4 regions of the Serinibacter arcticus genome follow, and region 1 is predicted to be linked to each of the others. Evidence: riboswitches for the same ligand, from Rfam matches in the RefSeq annotation. Region 1 holds a riboswitch; each other region holds the start of a gene.
What was found. Region 1 has a riboswitch for S-adenosylmethionine ahead of C8046_RS12990 (methylenetetrahydrofolate reductase). Riboswitches for the same ligand answer to the same signal wherever they lie in the genome.

Region 1 (4,927 bases):
GGCTTCCCGGTGCGCATGGTCGTGCCCGGCCTGTACGGCTACGTCTCGGCGACGAAGTGGATCGTCGACATGAAGGTGAGCAGGTTCTCCGACGAGGTCGCCTACTGGACCCAGCGCGGCTGGGCCGAGCAGGCGCCGATCAAGACCGCCTCGCGCATCGACGTCCCGCGCGGCTTCAACCAGGCCGCCGTCGGCGACGAGGTCGTCATCGCGGGTGTCGCGTGGGCGCAGCAGCGCGGGATCGAGAACGTGGAGATCCAGATCGACGACGGCGAGTGGCAGCCCGTGGAGCTCTCGCCCGCGCTCTCGAACGACACGTGGCGCCAGTGGCGCACGACGTGGGTGGCCGAGCAGGGCGTCCACACCATTCGCTGCCGCGCGTACGACGGCACGGGCGAGCTGCAGACGGAGGAGATCGCACCCCCGATCCCGAACGGCTCCTCCGGCTACGACGCCCGGAGCATCACGGTCTCCTGAGGGGGCCACCAGCACCCAGCACCACCGAGGGCGATCCTGTCGCCGTCGCCGATCCACCCAGGATCGTCACGACGGCGGAGGGTCGCCCTCACTGCTGTCCCCACCGTGCGTGGTGGCGGCGGCCCGACGCCGGCCGTCCCTCGTCAGGACGGCGTCCGCCCCTGTGTCCAGGGGAGGACACCACTCTCTGTACAGGGGAGGACACCACCCGTCTCCCGCCGTCAGCACCCGCATCACCACGGCCCACCACCCGCGCCGATGCACGGTTCCGCCCTCCCGAGAACCCGCTCAGAAAAAATCTCGCGATCCGACCCATCCGTATTCCCCACCACGTCGAACTACTCGTGAGACCGGCCACCAGGCCGCACCCGTCACGAAGGAGCTTGACAATGTTCACCACCCGGAAGACCTTCACCTCGATCGCCGCTGTTGCCGCTCTCGCGCTCACCCTCTCCGCCTGTGGCGGTTCGGGTGACGAGGACATGACCGAGGAGTCCAGCCCCACGATGTCCGAGTCCGAGACGGCGTCGCCGTCGCCCTCGGAGACCGAGACCGAGTCGGCCTCCCCCTCGGAGACCGAGTCCGCGACCGACGACATGGCTGACCCGGCCGCGAACCTCGTCGGCGCCGGCTGCGCCGCCTACGCCGAGGCCGTTCCGGACGGCGCCGGCTCCGTCGGTGGCATGGCGCTCGACCCGGTCGCCACCGCTGCGTCCAACAACCCGCTCCTCACCACGCTGACCGCGGCCGTCTCCGGCGGGCTCAACCCGGGCGTCGACCTGGTCAGCACGCTGAACAGCGACGAGTTCACGGTCTTCGCGCCGGTCGACGAGGCCTTCGCGGCCGTCGACCCCGCCACGATCGAGACGCTCAAGACCGACAGCGAGCTCCTCACCACGATCCTGACCTACCACGTGGTCCCCGGCCAGCTCGACCCGACGGCCGTCGTCGGCGAGCAGACCACCGTCCAGGGTGGGACCGTCGAGGTCACCGGTGAGGGCGACAACCTCATGGTGAACGGCGCCAGCGTCATCTGCGGTGGCGTCCAGACCGCCAACGCCACGGTGTACCTGATCGACTCGGTCCTCATGCCCCCGATGTGATCAGCACCTCCCCCTCTAGGCCATCGCAGGGCCGACAGACTCCCGGTGTCTCACGGTGCCGGGTGGCCGGTTGAGGGACCGGTGGGCCGATGCCCCGCCTCCGATCAGGGAGGCGGGGCATCGCGCTGTCTCGGGAACGGGTCGCGCATCTCGCGATGCGGACGCCCGCTCCGAACGATGGACGCCCCCCGCGCGTCCCCGCTACTCTCCTAGAACCATCCAGAGCGGCCGAGAGATCTGGCTCGACGACGCCGCAGCAACCCCCAACGGAAGCCTCCCGCGGGAAGGGTGCTCACGCCAGGACCGATGGAGAGAGCAATGCGGGCACCACTCCCGCGGAGCACGGCACGGGGGAGGCGGTCATGACGACCTCCGACCTGTACCGTCCGCCGCGACCGACGATCAGCTACGAGCTGTACCCCCCACGCACACCCAAGGGCGAGACCCAGGTGTGGGACACGGTCACCCAGCTCGCCGACCACGTCGCCGACTACTTCTCCGTCACGTACGGGGCCTCGGGCTCGACGGCGTCGACGTCGCAGGCGCTCGTCGAGCGCATCATCAACGAGACGTCCGTCCCGGTCATCGCCCACCTCACGTGCGTGGGTCGGACGGCCGAGCAGCTCCGCGAGGTCGTCGGAGCCTTCCTCGACGCCGGCGTCCGCAACTTCCTCGCGCTGCGCGGCGACCCGCCCGAGGGTGTCGTGGACTGGAAGCCCGCGCCGGGCGAGGTCGGCCGCGCGTGCGACCTGGTGACGCTGATCCGTGAGGTCGAGGCCGAGCGCTTCGGCTCCCGCGGGCTCGACCCGATCTCCCGGCTCGCCGACCACCGCAGCCGCCGCACGGCGGTGAGCATCGCCGTCGCCGCCTACCCGGGCCTCGAGCGTGCCGGTGCCGCGCCCGACGGCGGTCACCCCGCCGGCGGCGTGACCGACGGCGCGGTCGCCGGGGCCAGCCGGTTCCGCGTCCGCGAGGACGAGCTCGTCGCGCTGCGCGCCAAGCAGGACGCCGGCGCCGACTTCGCGATCACCCAGCTCTTCTTCGACGCCGCGGCCTACCGCGAGCTGCTGGGCGCGTCCCGGGCGGCCGGGATCAGGCTGCCGCTGGTGCCCGGGATCCTGCCGCTGACGGACCCCGCCCGCATCCGTCGCCTGTGCGACCTCAACGGCATCGCCCACCCGGCCGAGATCCTCGGCACGCTCGACGCCACGACCGACCCGGAGGAGCGCCGTCGGATCGGCCTCGAGGCGACGACGTCGCTCGTCCGCGACGTCCTCGCGGCCGGCGCCCCCGGGCTGCACCTGTACACGTTCAACAAGGCCGACGGCGTCACCGCCCTCCTGGAGGACGTGCTCGCCGAGCGAATGCCGGCCTGATCCCGACGGCGGAGCACGCCTCCGCCGCCCCGCCCGACCCCCGTCGGGCCCCACGCCGATCCGACACGGATCCGTACGAAGCGTCGCAAGCCGGAGCCCCGCGCGACGTGACCATCCGCAGCACCCGACACACCGACGTCGCAAGCCGGAGCCCCGCGCGACGTCGCCCCTCCGCACACCGTGATGTCGCCCGCGACGTCAACAACGCCCCAAGGAGACGCCATGAGCGCCACCACCCAGCACCACGAGCTCCCCACCGCCACGATCCTCGGCTACCCCCGCATCGGGCCCCGCCGCGAGCTGAAGAAGGCGGTCGAGTCCCACTGGGCCGGCCGGACGACCGAGGCCGAGCTCGAGCAGGCGGCGGCCGAGCTGCGCCGCCGCACCCTCACGCACCTGCGCGACCTCGGTCTCGCCGTTGAGGACTCCTCGATCCCGCTCGACTTCTCCTACTACGACCAGGTGCACGACGTCGCCGTCGCGCTCGGGGTCGTCCCGGAGCGGTTCGCGGACCTGCGCGCCGCGGACGGCACGATCGACCTCGCCGGCTACTTCACGCTCGCCCGTGGCGAGGGTGATCGCGTCCCGCTCGAGATGACGAAGTGGCTCGACTCCAACTACCACTACCTCGTGCCCGAGATCGGCCCGGCGACGGCGATCTCCTACGCCGGTTCGCGTCGCGTCCAGGAGGTGCGCGAGGCCGCCGATCTCGGCATCACCGGGCGCCCGGTGCTCATCGGGCCCGTGACCCTGCTGCTCCTGGCCAAGGCCGCCGACGGCTCGCCCGAGGACTTCTCGCCCCTGGATCGGCTCGACGACGTCGTGGCCGCCTACGCCGCGCTGCTCGCCGACCTGCGCTCCGCCGGCGCCTCGTGGGTGCAGCTCGACGAGCCCGCGCTGACCAGCGACACCTGGGCGACGCCGACGGCGGAGGTGGCCTCCGCCGTCGCCCGCGCCTACGGGGTGCTCGCGTCCGCGCCGGTGGGCGCCGCCTCGGACGACGGCGACGCCGCCCGCCCGGCGATCCTCGTCACCGCCGGTTACGGGAGCCTCGGCGACGCCGTCGACCCGCTGCTCGCCGCCGGCGTCGAGGCGATCGCGCTGGATCTGGTCAAGGGCGCCGTGCCCGCGACCCGGGCGCCCGACGGCGGGGCCCGCGACTTCTCCCACGTCGCCCTGGTCGGTGGCGTCGTCGACGGCCACAACGTCTGGCGCACCGACCTCGACCGCGCCGCCGGTCGGCTCGAGGAGCTGGGGGCGCTCGGCGCCGCGGCGACCGGCGTCACGACGTCGACCTCGCTCTTCCACGTGCCGCACACCGTGGCCGACGAGGCGGGCAACCCGGAGCTGCCGGCCGCCGTCGCCGGCTGGCTCGCGTTCGCCGACGAGAAGGTGGGCGAGGTGCTGGCGCTGGCTGCCGGACCGGACGGTGCTGCCGAGGTGTTCGCCGCCTCGCGCGCCGTCGTGGCCGACCGGGCCGCCGCGCCCGGGGTGCGCCGCGGCCAGGTGCGCGAGCGGGCCGCGGGACTTCCGGCGTCGGCGTTCACCCGCGAGGCGTACGCCGAGCGGCAGGCCGCGCAGGACGCCGTCCTGGACCTCCCGGCGCTGCCGACCACGACGATCGGCTCGTTCCCGCAGACGGGCGAGCTGCGCCGGGCGCGCGCCGAGCTGCGGGCCGGGACGCTGGACGAGGCCGCCTACGCCGAGGCGATGCGGGCCGAGGTGGCGCGCGTCATCGCGCTGCAGGAGGAGCTGGGCCTGGACGTGCTGGTGCACGGCGAGCCCGAGCGCAACGACATGGTGCAGTACTTCGCGGAGAACCTCGACGGGTTCGCCGTCACGCAGCACGGCTGGGTGCAGAGCTACGGCTCGCGCTGCACGCGCCCGTCGATCCTGTGGGGCGACGTTTCCCGCCCGGCGCCGATCACGGTGCCGTGGGCCACGTATGCGTCCTCGCTGACCTCGGCGCCC
Region 2 (4,927 bases), 260 kb from region 1:
GGCCTGGCGCGGCGCCGTCACCGAGGACGCCGGGCGGCTGCTCGCCGAGGCGCTCGAACGCGCCGGCGAGGGGCCGGCCGGAGCCGCCATCCGCCTGCGCGCGCTCCGCTTCATCGCCAACCTGCACCTCGAGAACGACACCCCCGACCTCGCGCTGGCCGCCGCCGACGCCGGGGTCGGGCTCGCGCGCGAGACCGGGCTGATGTGGACCTTCTACGGCGTCGACCTGCACCTGCTGCGGGGGTGGGCCCTGATGGCCTCCGGACGCTGGGACGAGGTCGTCGAGCGCGCGACGATCACGATGTACGAACCCGCGCCGACGGCCAGCATCCTCGGGATCCAGCTCGTCGCCGTGCTCGTGGCGCGGCAGGACCCCGAGGCGCCCGCCGCGCTCGCGCGGCTGCGGTCGGTCCCCGACGTGCTCGTCCAGCTCCAGCTGGACGTCGACCAGCTGCGCCTCCACCTCGACTCCGGCCGCCCCGAGCAGGTCGTGCGCGACGCCGTCACGGTCCGCGCGGAGCTCGACGGGATGCGCATGTCCACCGAGGCGCTGCACCTGGCGGCCGTCGAGGCCGCCGCGCACGCCGAGCTGCTGCGTCGTGCCGTCCCCGCCGACGGCGTCGCGGCCGGCACCCACCGCGCCGCGCTCGCGGAGCTCCGCGAGCGGGCGGACCACCTCGCGGACACCCCGATGCTTCGCGGCGTCTACGGCCGGCTGCTGCGCTCGCGCGTGCTCGCGGAGTCCGACGACGACGTCGCCGGCTGGGACGCGATGCTCGCCCTGGCGGAGGAGGCGGCCCGGGTGCCCGAGCAGGCGTACGCGCTGGCCCGCGGGTTCGAGGCCCGGCTGCGGTCGGGCCTGCGCGACGACGCCACGCTGGACGTCGGCCGCCGCGCGGAGGAGCTCGCCGACCGGCTCGGCGCGCGGGCCCTGGCCGAGCGGGTGGCGGGCGAGGCCGCCCGGGCGCGCCTCGCGCCGTCGGGCACCGGGGGCGACGGCGGCGAGCACCGACCGCGCGGGCGCACGGGCCCCGGCCCGCTCACCGCACGCGAGCAGGAGGTGCTCGAGCTGGTGGCCGAGGGCGCCTCGAACGGCGACGTCGGTCGGCGGCTCTACATCACGACGAAGACGGCGAGCGTGCACGTCTCGCACATCATCGCGAAGCTGAACGCCGCCAACCGGGTCGACGCCGTCGCGATCGCGCGACGGCGCGGGCTGCTCCCGCGCTGACGCACGCGCTCACCACCCGGCGGCGAGCCTCACCACCCGGCGGCGAGCCCCCGCTCGAGGTCGTCGAGCAGATCGCGCGGGTCCTCGAGACCGATCGACAGCCGGATCGTCGTCTCGGAGATCCCGACGCGCTGTCGGCCGGAGAAACCGGTCTTCATGTGGGTCGTCGTCGCGGGGTGCGTGACGAGCGACTTGGCGTCACCGAGGTTGTTGGAGATGTCGATCAGGCGCAGCGCGTCGAGGAAGGCGAAGGAGCGGTGCTTGCCGCCCTCCGGATCGTCCGCGGGGCCGTCCAGCGTGAACGCGACGACCGTGCCGCCGGCGCTCTGCTGCAGCTTGACCAGCTCGTGCTGCGGGTGCGACTCGAGGTACGGGTAGCGCACCTGGGTGACCTCCGAGCGGTCCTCGAGCCAGCGCGCGACGGCGAGCGCCGACTCGCACTGCCGGTGGACGCGCAGGTCCATGGTCTCGATGCTCTTGAGCAGGGTCCACGCGTTGAACGGGCTCATCGTGGGGCCCGTGTTGCGCAGGAACGTCTGCAGCGGCCCCACGATGTAGTCGCGCGGACCGAGCACCGCCCCGCCCATGACGCGACCCTGACCGTCGATGTGCTTGGTCGCCGAGTAGACGACGACGTCCGCCCCGAGCTCGAGCGGCCGCTGGAGCACCGGCGTCGCAAACACGTTGTCGACGATCACGACGGCGCCCGCGGCGTGGGCCAGCCGGCTCACCTCGGGCACGTCGACGATGTCCTGCATCGGGTTGGACGGCGTCTCGAAGAAGACGACGTCGGCCGGCGTCGCCAGGGCCTTGGCCCACTGCGCGTTGTCGTGCGCGTCGACGTAGACGGTCTCGATGCCCCAGCCGGTGAAGAGCTCGTCGAGCACGAGGAGCGTCGAGCCGAACATCGCACGGCCGGCCACGATGCGCGACCCCGCCTTGACGAGGCACGCCATCGACGCGAACACCGCGGCCATCCCGGTCGCCGTCGCGAAGCACGCCTCGGCGCCCTCGATCAGGCGCAGCCGCTCCTCGAACGCCGACGTGGTCGGGTTGGAGTAGCGCGTGTAGGTGAAGCGGTCGAGCTCCCCCAGGAACGCGGCCTCGGCGTCGGCCGCGCGCGGGTAGGAGTAGCCCTGCGTGAGGAACAGCGGCTCGGAGATCTCGTGGAAGCCGGTGCGCTCCTGCCCACCGCGGACGGCGAGCGTCCCGGGGCGCAGGCCCTCGGGGAGGCTGGAGCGCGGCTGCGGGTCGCTCATCGGTCCCCCTCGTACGCCGCGACGGGCAGGCCGAGCGGGGCCCAGCCGGGACCGAACTGGCCCTCGTAGCCGTCGACGACGTTGTAGGCGGGCCCGAAGCCCGCGGACGTCGCGAGCTGGGCGGCCGCGATCGAGCGGACGCCCGACTTGCACAGGAAGACGAGCGTGCGGCCGTCCCCGGGCTCGAGGCCGGCGGCCGTCAGGGTCGCGAGGAAGTCGGGGTTCGGGCCGAGGAACGTCTGCAGCGGGTCGAGGACGGGCTCGCGGTCGAGCTCGGTGAGGTCGGGGATGCCGACCTGGGCCCACTCCTGCGGGGTGCGGACGTCGACCAGGACGGCGTCGGCGTCGCCCTCGAGGGCGGTCCACGCCTCCTGGGGCGTGAGGTCACCGGCGTAGCCGTGGACGTGCGGGTGCGGAGTCGTCATCGCGGGTCACCACCGCGGCGGCGACAGTCGGACAGGGGGGAATCGGTCATGCTCGCTCCTCCATCGGTCCTGGCGGTAGCACCCGCACCCGAGTCGGGGGGTTGCTGCAGCGTCGTCGAGCCAGGTCTCTCAGCTGCTCTGGATGGTCGTGATCGATGGTAGCGCGGGGGGCGGCGGGGCCCGCCCGGGCGTCTCAGCGGGCGAGCGGGTCGGGCTCGCGGTTGCGCGAGGCCGCGCGGCAGTCGTGGACGTGACCGGGCGTGCGGAGCACACTCGGTCCATGGGGCGAACCGCGAGGGCGACGGCGACGGCGGGCCTCGTCGCGGCGGCGACGCTCGCGCTGGGCGGATGCTCCGCGGTCCCCGGCGGCGTGGTCGGGCTGACGGTCGACGACGCCGGTCGGGTCCTGGCGCTGCTGGCGCCGTGCGACGGCGAGACGATCGGCGGCGAGGTCGACGACGTCGTGCTCACGCGGCTGATCCCCGGGGAGCGCGGCTCCGACGCGTGGGACCGGATCTCGCACGAGACGAACCTCGACCTGGTCAGCGACGGCGCTCCGATCGAGGTCGTCGTCGAGGCGGAGCTCGAGCCGGGCGAGAGCTACTACGTGCACGCCCTGGGGCCGAGCCTCCCGTGGAGCCCGGGCGACCAGCTCGAGCGGGTCGACCTCGACACCGAGATCGTGGCGGGGCTGACACCGGGCGAGGTGGTCACGGGGCTGGCGGCCCCGCGGGACCTCCTCACGCGCGAGGAGTTCGATCGGACCGCGTGCGAGCACCCGTCCTGACCCCGGGTGACGGCGATCCCCGGGTGACACGGCCCACGTCCCCCCGCGCCACCCCTCGCCCCCGCGCGGAACTAGGCTGGCCCCATGGCTTCCCACTTTGATGTCGTCGTCCTCGGTGCGGGCCCTGGTGGCTACGTCGCCGCCATCCGCGCCGCCCAGCTCGGCAAGTCCGTCGCCGTCGTCGAGAAGAAGTACTGGGGCGGTGTCTGCCTGAACGTCGGCTGCATCCCCTCCAAGGCTCTCCTCAAGAACGCGGAGCTCGCCCACACCCTCACGCACGACAAGGCGAAGTACGGCATCGAGGGCGACGCCACGATGTCCTACGGCCCGACGCACGCCCGCAGCCGCCAGGTCTCGGCCGGGATCGTCAAGGGCGTCCACTTCCTGATGAAGAAGAACAAGATCACCGAGATCGACGGCTGGGGCACCCTCACCAGCGCGACCTCGATGGACGTCGCAGGAGACGACGGCGAGAGCCAGCAGCTCACCTTCGACAACCTCATCATCGCCACCGGCTCGGTCACCCGCATGCTGCCCGGCGTCAAGGTCAGCGAGAACGTGGTCACCTACGAGGAGCAGATCCTCGACCCCGACCTCCCGAAGTCGCTCATCATCGCGGGCTCCGGCGCGATCGGCGTCGAGTTCGCCTACGTCATGAAGAACTTCGGCGTCGACGTCACGATCGTGGAGTTCCTGGACCGCATGGTCCCCACCGAGGACGCCGACGTGTCCAAGGAGCTCGCCAAGCACTACAAGAAGCTCGGCGTCACGGTGCTCACGAGCACCAAGGTCGAGGCCGTCGAGGACACCGGCTCGGGCGTCAAGGTCACCGTGAGCTCCAACGGCGAGCAGCGCGTGCTCGAGGCCGACCGCCTCCTGTCCGCCATCGGCTTCGCCCCGCGCACCGAGGGCTTCGGCCTCGAGGCCGCCGGCGTCCAGCTCACCGACCGCGGCGCCGTCGCGATCGACGACTACATGCGCACCAACGTGCCGAACGTCTACGCCATCGGCGACGTCACCGCGAAGATGATGCTCGCCCACGTGGCCGAGGCCCAGGGCATCGTCGCCGCCGAGACGCTCGCGGGCGTCGAGACGCAGTCGATCGACTACCGCTTCATCCCGCGCGCCACCTACTGCCACCCGCAGATCGGCTCGATGGGCCTCACCGAGGCGCAGGCCAAGGAGGCCGGCCACGAGATCAAGGTCGCCACGTTCCCGTTCTCCG
Region 3 (4,927 bases), 2.8 Mb from region 1:
AGCCACGGGTGGGACGCCGCCGGAAGACTGGGCGACGTCCCCACCGGCGCACCACAGAGAGCAGGCCATCCCATGGCGACCACCACCACCTCCCGGGCCCCCGCGGTCATCGGCCTCGTCAGCATCGTCGCCGGCGCGATCTTCCTCGTCGCCGGCGCGGTCACCTGGGGTCTCGTCTCCAGCAACCTGCGGGCCGAGGAGATCACCGTCTCCGAGGACGCGGCGATGTTCGGCGGGCAGACCGTCCAGGACCCGTTCACCGCGTTCGCGCAGGCCGACATCATCAACCACCACGCCCTCGCGGCCACGGACGGGAAGACCTACGCCGAGCTGGGGTCAGAGATCAGCACCCTCAAGGCGGACGGCGCGGCGGACGACTCCGAGGAGGTGCTCGCCCTGCAGGGTCAGCGCACCACGGTCATGAACGCCTCGTTCCTGCGGGCCTCGCTGTTCACCTCGGTCGTCGCGTTCGGCGTCGCCGCCCTCGTGATGGGGCTGGGCGTGATGTTCGCCCTCGTCGGGCTCGGCCTGCGGAAGGTGGCCGTCACCAGCTCGCCCGAGGCGTCGGCGGCCCCCGCCGGCCCGGCGGGCCCTCCCACCCGGGACTGACCGTCCTCGTGGACCCGGGACCTTCGGCCCTGGATCCACCCCGGCGCAGGGCGAAGAATTGACCCAGCGGCCCCGGCCGCGACAAGCCCCGCCGCAGGACCGGCAACGGACCGCGGCGGACGGTGAGGCCGGCTGGCGCCGGAGCAGGCCTCCCCGAACGGCCCCGTCCCTCGGACGGGGCCGTTCGTCACTCCCGGGGAGTGCGGCGGAGGGCGCGTCGGGCAGCGCAACCGCCCTCAGGGACGCACGTGCCCGTCGCCCTGGACGATCCACGTCGTGGTCGTGAGCTCCGCGAGCCCCATGGGGCCGCGGGCGTGCAGCTTCTGGGTGGAGATGCCGAGCTCGGCGCCGAGGCCGAGCTGCCCGCCGTCGGTGAACCGGCTGGACGCGTTGACCATGATCGCGGCCGAGTCGAGCTCGGTGCTGAACCGGTGCGCCGCGGCCAGCGACGGCGTGCAGATGACCTCGGTGTGGCCCGAGGTGTAGGTCCGGATGTGCTCCAGCGCCTCGTCGAGGTCGGCGACGACCTTCACCGCCAGGTCGAGGCTGAGGTACTCCGTCTCCCAGTCCTGCGTGGTCGCCGGCACCACGTCGGCGCCCGCGGGCGCGTGGGCCGACGCCGCCTCGTCGGCGTGCAGCCGGACGCCGGCGTCGGTGAGCGCGGCCAGCGCCGCGGGAAGGAAGGCCTCGGCGGCGTCGGCGTGCACCAGCAGGGTCTCGAGGGCGTTGCAGACGCCGACCCGCTGGGTCTTGCCGTTGAGGAGGATCGCCACGGCCTGGGCGACGTCGGCCCCGGCGTCGACGTACAGGTGGCAGTTGCCCACCCCGGTCTCGATGACCGGGACGGTGGACTCGCGCACCACGGTGGCGATGAGGTCGGCCCCGCCACGCGGGACGACGACGTCCACGAGCCCGCGGGCGCGCATCAGCGCCACTCCCCCGGGCCGCCCGAACTCGTCGATGCTCCCGACGGCCTCGCGCGGCAGCCCCTGCTGCTCCAGGGCGTCCTGCAGCACGGCCACGATCGCGGTGTTGGACGCGGCGGCGGCCGAGCCACCACGCAGCACGACGGCGTTGCCGGACTTCAGCCCGAGCCCCACGACGTCGACCGTCACGTTGGGGCGAGCCTCGTAGATGACGCCGACGACGCCGAGCGGCACCCGCGTCTGCCGCACCCGCAGGCCGTTGGGCAGGGTCGAGCCGCGCACCACCTCGCCGACCGGGTCCGGCAGGCCGGCGACCTCGCGGAGCGCCTCCGCGATGCCCCCCAGGCGCTCGGGCGTCAGCGTGAGGCGGTCGAGCAGCCCCTCGCTCATGCCGCGGGCGCGCTCCCGATCGACGTCGACGGAGTTGGCCGCCACGACCTCGTCCGCGCGCGCGACGAGCGCGTCGGCCATGGCGTGCAGGGCGGCGTCCTTCGTGGCGCGCGTCGAGCGGGCCAGCACGCGGGAGGCGACCTTGGCGCGACGCGCGGCCGCGTGCACCCCGGCGGTGACGTCCTGCTCGCTCGTGGTCGGAGGCGGCCCCGCGGGGCCGCCTCCGACGACGGGGATGGTGGGGGTCTCGAGAGCCATGCCCACCAGGGTAGGCCTCAGCGCACGACGGCGGAGGCGGCGACGCCCGCGAGCAGACCGCGCTCGGCGAGGGCCGGGGCGAGCTCGTGGGCGAGCGCCTGGACGTCCGCCGGCAGCGACCCGGGGAGGACGACGAAGCCGTCGACGGCGCCCTGGGTGTACCAGTCCTCGAAGACGTCCGCGACGCCGCGCGCCGTGCCGGCCACGGTGAGCTCGTCGTGGTCGGTGTGCGTCCCGAGGTCGCGCAGCAGGTCGGCACGGAACAGTGCGCTGGCCGCGTCCTGGCCGATGACCGTGACCGCGTCGACGAGCACGCGCACGTCGTCGGGGTTGCGGCCCGCCTGCTCGGCGGCGGTGCGGATGGCCGTCCGGCGGCGCTTCGCCTCGGCGAGGTCGGAGACCTGCAGGCGGACGACGTCGGAGAACCGGCCGGCGACGACGGCGGTCGTCGCCTCCTGCGGCGCCGTCACCACGAGCGGGCTGTGACCGCCGGTCTGCGCGTCCGGCGTCGCCTCCCAGACGCGGCGGACCTCGGCGTGCACGCCGCCCGCGGTGGCGCTGATGGGCAGCTGCCAGCCGGCGCGACCGCCCGAGCGGGCGTGGATGCCGGCGACGGCGCGGGCCAGGCGGACCGGGTCGAGGAAACCGGCCGGCAGGGCCGGCACGACCGTCGGGCCACCGGTGAGCGCGCCGCTGGCGGCCAGGCGGGAGGCGATGACGGCCGGGTCGAGCCAGGCGTCGGCGCGGGCGGTCGTGTCGAGCCGGAAGGACTCGCCGAAGGTGATGAGGTCGACGCCGGCGGCGGCCGCCAGCGCGACGTGCTCGGCGACGTCGGACAGCGAGACGCGCTCGTTGCCACCGGCGCCCGGGCGGCGGAAGGACGAGGCCTTCGCGCCGAGCGTCGTGAGGTCGAGACCGAGCGTCAGACCGGTGCGGGCGGGGGACGAGGAGGGGTGCTGCTGAGACATGTGAGGGGTCCTTTCCCTGCAGGGCAGGGTTCATGCGTGTATGGGGACCGTCCGGGCTCGCGACCCGCTCCGCGACCGGCAGCACGGGGCTGGGGCAGGGCGGTGGGTCGGGCGTGCGGGCGGGATCGCTCCGCTGCGGGGCAGCAGGAGCCGGGGCACGACGGCAGGAGACTGGTGGTTCTCACCAGCGGCTGAGCTCAGCGGGCGGGGAGCCCGCGGGGAGTTCGTCCGGCCGCCGTCAGCGCATACACGTGCACGCCGACGGCGTGCAACACATGAGGGACGTGGTGGAGCGTCGCAGGGACTTCATCTGCCGTTCCGTGACCATCGTGTTCTGTTCCTCGTATCTCCGCGTGGTGCGGACGAGCGCTTGCCCTGGCAGGTAGCCAGGGCCTGGTCGTCACCCGGGGCACCCCACCGCAGGAGGAGGGTTGCCGACCAGCAAGCCGGGGCTTACGCGCTGGTACTCAAGACCGTGGACACGACGCTACGACCACATTGGTTGATGTGTCAACTCAATCGTCGACGCGGTGCTGACGCGATGTGAGCGGTCACCCGCATCCGTTCGACGCGGTCCGCATGATGGACGGACGGGACGCACCCCGACGCTCGGCCGGTGACGGACGTAGGTTCGGAGCGTGACCGCACCGCACCCCACCTCCCTCGACGCCGCCGCCGTCCCGTCCCCGCGGGCGTTCAAGGACCTGTTCCGCCACCACCCGGCGGGCGTCGCGATCGTCACGCTGGTCGGTCCCGACGGCGCCCCGGTCGGCTTCACGGCGACCTCCGTGATCTCGGTCTCGGCCTCGCCGGCGGTGCTCGCCTTCTCGATCACCGGGGTGTCCTCCTCCTGGCCGGCCCTGCGCGAGGCGCACTCCGCCGTCGTGAGCTTCCTCGCCCACGACCAGGCCGACCTCTCGGTCCGGTTCGCCACCCCGGGGATCGACCGGTTCACCGACACGCCGCTGGAGTGGCTGCCGACCGGTGAGCCGCGGCTGGCGCAGGTGACGTCGTGGGCCCGCGTGGAGATCGCCGAGCGGATCCCCGCCGGCTCCAGCTTCCTGGTGACGGCGGACGTGACGCACGTGCACGAGGAGACGCCGCACGCCCAGGTCGAGCAGCCGCGCCTGGTCTACGTCGACCGCACCTACCACCGCACGGGCGGTCACTCGCAGGTCGGCTGACCCGCGCGCGGGCCGAGGCCTCAGCGCCGGGCCACCACGACCAGGTCGTCGCGGTGCACGACGGCGCGGTCCCGGCCGTCGCCGAACTCCTCGCGCTGCTGGGAGGACGTGAGACCGAACCGCTCGGGCAGCTCCTCGCTCGAGTAGGCCACGAGACCGCGGGCCACGACCACGCCGTCGGTGCTCGCCAGCTCCACGGGGTCCCCGGCCTCGAAGGCACCCTCGACCCCGACCACCCCGGCCGCGAGCAGCGACCGCTTGCCGTGCGTGATGGCGCGGACGGCACCGTCGTCCAGCACCAGTCGCCCCCGCGTGTGGGCGGCGTGGGCCAGCCACAGCCGGCGGGTGCGCGGGCGCGCGTGCGTCGCCTCGAACCACGTGCCGACGTCCTGCCCGGACAGGGCCCGGCCGACGTCGTGGGCGGCCGCGACGAGCGTCGGGATCCCCGCGCCGGTGGCGGTGAGCGCGGCGTCGACCTTCGTCGTCATGCCGCCGGTGCCCACGCCGCTCCCGCGACCGGTCACCACGACGCCCTCGAGGTCGGCGGGCGAGGTCACGCGGGCGATCCGGCGCGACGTCGGGAGCTTCGGGT
Region 4 (4,927 bases), 240 kb from region 1:
GCAACGCCGACGTGCTCGACTACGTCGACGCGGAGCGGGTCCCGCTCGTTCGCAGCGCGGCCGGCGACGGCCTGGAGCGCTGGAGCGGCAGCCACACCTTCGACCCGATCGCGGTCTACGGCTACTACTTCGAGCTCGAGATCGCCGGACGCGACTACGTCTACATGAACAACGACAGCGCCGTGTACTGGACTGCCGAGCGCGGCACCTTCGGCGAGGGCGTCATCTCCTACGTCCCGAGCAGCGCCGACCAGATCCGCCGCTACCGCCAGACCGTCTACGCCGAGGACTTCACCGTCCCGGAGTGGGCCAAGGACGGCGTCTACTACTACATGTTCCCGGAGCGGTTCCGCGACGGCGACAGCTCGAACAACCCCGCCCCCGGCACGGACACCTACCTCGGTGGACCGGTCGAGGTCCACGAGAACTGGAACGACCGTCCGTCCATCCCCGGCAGCGGTGACGGCTTCGACGGCACCTGGAACAACGACTTCTTCGGCGGCGACCTCGCGGGCGTGACCGAGAAGCTCGACTACATGGAGGAGCTCGGCGTCACGATCCTCTACATGACGCCGATCATGGAGGCCGGCTCGAACCACAAGTACGACACGGCCGACTACCTCCAGGTCGACAACGGCTTCGGCACGAACGAGGACTTCGAGCTGCTGACCCAGCAGGCCGAGGAGCGCGGGATCCGCGTCGTCGTGGACGCCTCGTTCAACCACAGCGGCGCCGACAGCCGGTACTTCGACCGCTACGGACGCTACGACGACCTCGGTGCGTTCGAGGGCGGCACCGTGCAGCCCGAGTCCCCGTGGGCCGACCTGTACGAGTTCGACGGCCAGTCCTACGCGGGCTGGGGCGGCGCCTCGATGCCTGAGCTCGCCGAGTCCGAGGCGTGGAAGAACATCGCCTTCCGCAACGACGACTCCATCACCACCACGTGGCTCGACCGCGGCGCCTCCGGGTGGCGCATGGACGTCGCCCCATGGGTGAGCGACGACTTCTGGCGCGAGTGGCGCACGAACCTCAAGGCCGACGACCCCGACGCCCTCGCGGTCGCGGAGACCTGGTTCGACTCCTCGAAGTTCTTCCTCGGTGACACCTTCGACACCACGATGAACTACATCTTCCGCAACTCCGTCATCGACTACGCCAACGGTGGTGACGCGCAGGAGGTCTACCAGAACATCGAGCTCATGCGGGAGTCCTACCCCGAGGAGTCCTTCTACGCGCTGATGAACCTGCTCTCGACGCACGACGCCGCGCGCGCCCTGCACGAGTTCGGCTACACCAGCACCACGTCGTCCGCGACGACGATCGAGCAGGCCAAGCAGCGTCTGCGCCTCGCCGTGTTCTTCCAGATGACCTTCCCGGGCACCCCGGCGGTCTACTACGGCGACGAGGTCGGCGTCACGGGCGGCGAGGACCCGCAGAACCGTCGCACCTACCCGTGGGCCGACGAGGGCGGCAGCCCGGACGAGTCGCTGCTGGCGGACTATCAGGAGCTCATCGCGATGCGGCACGACAACGACGTGCTCCGTCGTGGCAGCATCGACGCCCCGATCTACCTCGACGAGGACCTCATCGTCCTCGCCCGGGAGCACGAGGGTGTCCTGGCCGTGACCGCGTACAACAACGGCACGACCGACCGCGAGGTGACGGTCGAGATCCCCGAGCAGTTCGCGGACCTCACCTTCACCGACGCCCTCACGGGCGAGGTCACGACGGCGGGCGGCGCCAGCCTCACGATCAGCGCTCCCGCCGTGTTCGGCACCGCGCTCATCAGCGAGGCGCTGCCGGCGTTCGTCGACGTGCCGAAGGGGACGATGTTCTTCGACGACATCCAGTGGCTCTTCACGAACGGCATCTCGACGGGGTGGGAGAACGCCGACGGCACCCGCGAGTTCCGTCCGCTCACCCCGATCGCCCGTGACGCCATGGCAGCGTTCCTCTACCGCCAGGCCGGTTCGCCGGAGTGGACGGCCCCCGAGGTCTCGCCGTTCAGCGACGTCGCCCCCTCCGACCAGTTCTACGAGGAGATCTCATGGCTGTCGGAGAAGGGCATCTCCACCGGGTGGGACAACGGCGACGGGACGGCCTCGTTCCGCCCCCTCGAGCCCATCGGGCGTGATGCCATGGCGGCCTTCCTCTACCGGATGGCCGAGGAGCCCGAGTTCGCCGCCCCGGCGACCTCCCCGTTCACGGACGTGACTCCGCAGACGCAGTTCTACAAGGAGATCACCTGGCTCGTGCACGAGGAGATCGCCACCGGCTGGCAGGGCAACGACGGGACGGCGATCTACCAGCCCGTCGCGCCCATCAACCGTGACGCGATGGCCGCGTTCCTGCACCGCTACGACGACGCCGGGTTCTCCGACATCGGCTGAGCGGGGCTGAGCCTCAGCACCACCTGAACGACCCGCACCACCCGCACGAACGACGCCGCCCCCGGTGGGTCCACGGACTCGCCGGGGGCGGCGTCGTCGCCGTCGTGGCAGACTCGATCCCGGTCACGAGGCCCAGCGACAAGCCCTCCGGCTTGCTGGCCAGCAACCGCGTCACGCGACACGGTGCTCCCGGAGGAAGACCCGCCCGCCGCAGCCCGCGGCGGGAAGACGCGTCCCGCCGTCGTGATCGACGGCGTCAGCCTGAGGAGCCTCCTCCATGTCTCGTCGTCCCCGGATCGCCATGGCCCACGCCGACCACCCCGACAACGCGAGCCTCGAGGTGGTGCTGCCCCACGCGGTCCTCGCCACCCTCGGTCACGACTGGGACCGCGTGCCCTGGGCCTTCGAGATGCCGATGCTGGAAGCGCCCGAGTGGGGGCTCGTGCTCGCCGCCACGCGGTTGCTCGACGGCGAGGCTCCCCTGCGCGACACGGCCGAGGTCCGGCACTGGCTCGACTGGCTGCGGGCGAAGGACGTCGTGCTCGACCACGAGCCCGGCGTCGGCTTCCGCTACGTGGCGCGCCGGGACGTCGACGTCGGGATCGTGCGACGTCGCGACCCCGAGCCGGGCCCGTGCGTCCGCGTGATCGGGCTGACCTCCGGCACCGGCGGCTGCCTCACGCACGGCCTCGCGCACGGCCGACCGCCCGGGCAGCTCGTGGGGTGCCGGCTCGTCCCGGCGGTGGTGTGCGACCTGTGCTGGCGGGTGGCCCACGTGCAGCTCCCCCCGCGCTCCTTCATGCCGTACGCCTACTCCGAGGCGTGTCTGCGGTGCCGGACGGCGTGGGACCTCCTCCCGGAGTGGGTGACCCGGCCGAGGCCAGGGTTTGGTCGGCGGCTCAGGCCGGGGGTCGATGCGGTATCTCGCGAGACCTTGCTGCCGCTGATGGCCCTCGGTCACGACGGCGAGCGGACCGCCGTGCCCTGGGCGCCCGCCCTCGTGCGCACGGTGCGCGACGGCGAGCTCGTCGACGTCGACACGACCGCGGGCCGCGAGCCCGAGGAGGTCGTCGTGTGGTCGACGTGGGCCGAGCGGTACCCGACGTCGATCGAGACGTCGGCGCACGCCGTCGTCGCGCTGGCGCGGCGCCTCGTGCCGGACGGGATGCCGCTGGAGGTCGACGCCCGGACGGTGGTCGGTCAGGTGCGGTTCGAGCTCGACGACGAGGGTCTGGCGTGAGGCGTCCGGCGTGAGGCGGCGTCACTCCGCGACCGGCGCGTCCGTCGGTTCGATCGCGTCCTCGAGCCCGAGGAGCAGGTCGATCGCCACGACCAGCGACCGCACGCGGCGCAGCGAGCGCGCGTCGTCGTCGTCGAGCCCGACGGTGATCCACCGATCGCCGTGGTCGACCAGCAGCTCCCCCTCGCCGAGCAGCTCCCGGCAGCCGGCCACGAAGGTGTCCCACCCCTGCTCCGGCAGCTCGAGGGTCGGGTCCCTCGTGATCGCCGCCCAGCGCAGGTGCTGGACCGCGTCCGCCCCGGGCGCGCCCGACCTCGACGTCCTCGTGCCGATCACGAAGGCCCGGCCCTGGACGATCCCGCGGACGACGAGGACGTGGCGCACGTCCCTGGGCGCGGGCCGGGCCTCGGTGGCTGCTGCGGGCGGGGCGGTGACGGCGGGCGGGAGCAGGCTCGCGTGCGGGTCGGGCTCGGGCTGCAGCCCGTTCACCGCCGCGAACTCGGCGAGCCGGTCCGACGGCGTCCACCGGCGTCGCTGCCGCCGGGCGGTGACGACCGCCGCGACGACCCCGAGCAGGATGAACGCCGGCGCGACGACCGCCGCGGCCGCGAGCGCCGGCCGGACGTCGGGGAAGGTCGCGACGGCGAGCACCGCGGCGGTGACGACGGCGCCCGTCACCCCGGCGAGGACCCCCGTCTGCCAGGGCTTGCGCCAGGCGCGGCGCCACAGGGTCGCGGATCTCCCGGTCGGCACCGGGGACCGACGGCGCAACGCGTCCACGTGCTCCTGCGTCACCGGGCGCGTGAGCGCGTCGAAGTGGAGGGTCCGGGCGAGCGGCCGGTCCAGGTGCGCGCCGACGAGGGCCTCGGGCTCCTCCCCGGCGGTACGAACGTGCCGAACGTCCGGCTCACCCCGCCCCCTTCCGCGCTCGCGGTCCTTCGCCGCCGCCTAGTCTGCCGCGCGTCGGGGGCGAGGGGTGTGCCCGTCGAGGTCGTCCGCTCGTCCGCCATCCGTTCGCGAGGCCTTTCGGGTCGTTCGCGAGGCCCTTCGGGTCGTTCGCGAGGCCCTTCGGGTCAGGCGTCGCTCTCGAACCGGTAGCCGATGACGTCGTCCGTCAGCCCGTTGGACTCAACCCTCGCCTGCGCCTCCTCGAGCGACAGGTCGGTGTCGAAGGGCACGTAGCCGGACGGGTCGACGTGGGGCGACGGAGAGTCGAGCGCGCCTCCGGGCGACGTGGCGGTCGACTCCGAGGCCGCCGGCGCCCCGCACCCGGCAACGAGGATCAGTCCGCTCGCGG

Region 2: it holds a riboswitch for S-adenosylmethionine, as region 1 does, so the genes downstream of both, C8046_RS14135 (rhodanese-like domain-containing protein) here and C8046_RS12990 (methylenetetrahydrofolate reductase) in region 1, are expected to answer to the same signal.
Region 3: it holds a riboswitch for S-adenosylmethionine, as region 1 does, so the genes downstream of both, C8046_RS00490 (LLM class flavin-dependent oxidoreductase) here and C8046_RS12990 (methylenetetrahydrofolate reductase) in region 1, are expected to answer to the same signal.
Region 4: it holds a riboswitch for S-adenosylmethionine, as region 1 does, so the genes downstream of both, C8046_RS11940 (hypothetical protein) here and C8046_RS12990 (methylenetetrahydrofolate reductase) in region 1, are expected to answer to the same signal.

The regions. Positions count from the first base shown of each region.
Region 1 is NZ_PYHR01000002.1:2,897,093-2,902,019, forward strand. It holds gene C8046_RS12980 (molybdopterin-dependent oxidoreductase) at 1-477, shown strand, start outside; gene C8046_RS12985 (fasciclin domain-containing protein) at 867-1,580, shown strand; SAM riboswitch class I at 1,793-1,893, shown strand; gene C8046_RS12990 (methylenetetrahydrofolate reductase) at 1,943-2,956, shown strand; gene metE (5-methyltetrahydropteroyltriglutamate--homocysteine S-methyltransferase) at 3,179-4,927, shown strand, end outside.
Region 2 is NZ_PYHR01000002.1:3,152,362-3,157,288, reverse strand. It holds gene C8046_RS14145 (helix-turn-helix transcriptional regulator) at 1-1,231, shown strand, start outside; gene C8046_RS14140 (O-succinylhomoserine sulfhydrylase) at 1,261-2,490, opposite strand; gene C8046_RS14135 (rhodanese-like domain-containing protein) at 2,487-2,915, opposite strand; SAM riboswitch class I at 2,973-3,064, opposite strand; gene C8046_RS14130 (hypothetical protein) at 3,196-3,702, shown strand; gene lpdA (dihydrolipoyl dehydrogenase) at 3,787-4,927, shown strand, end outside.
Region 3 is NZ_PYHR01000002.1:89,991-94,917, reverse strand. It holds gene C8046_RS00500 (aromatic ring-opening dioxygenase LigA) at 73-609, shown strand; gene C8046_RS00495 (glutamate-5-semialdehyde dehydrogenase) at 846-2,183, opposite strand; gene C8046_RS00490 (LLM class flavin-dependent oxidoreductase) at 2,201-3,151, opposite strand; SAM riboswitch class IV at 3,513-3,626, opposite strand; gene C8046_RS00485 (flavin reductase family protein) at 3,790-4,335, shown strand; gene proB (glutamate 5-kinase) at 4,356-4,927, opposite strand, start outside.
Region 4 is NZ_PYHR01000002.1:2,654,653-2,659,579, reverse strand. It holds gene C8046_RS11945 (alpha-amylase family glycosyl hydrolase) at 1-2,390, shown strand, start outside; SAM riboswitch class IV at 2,512-2,626, shown strand; gene C8046_RS11940 (hypothetical protein) at 2,668-3,630, shown strand; gene C8046_RS11935 (hypothetical protein) at 3,652-4,425, opposite strand; gene C8046_RS11930 (hypothetical protein) at 4,704-4,927, opposite strand, start outside.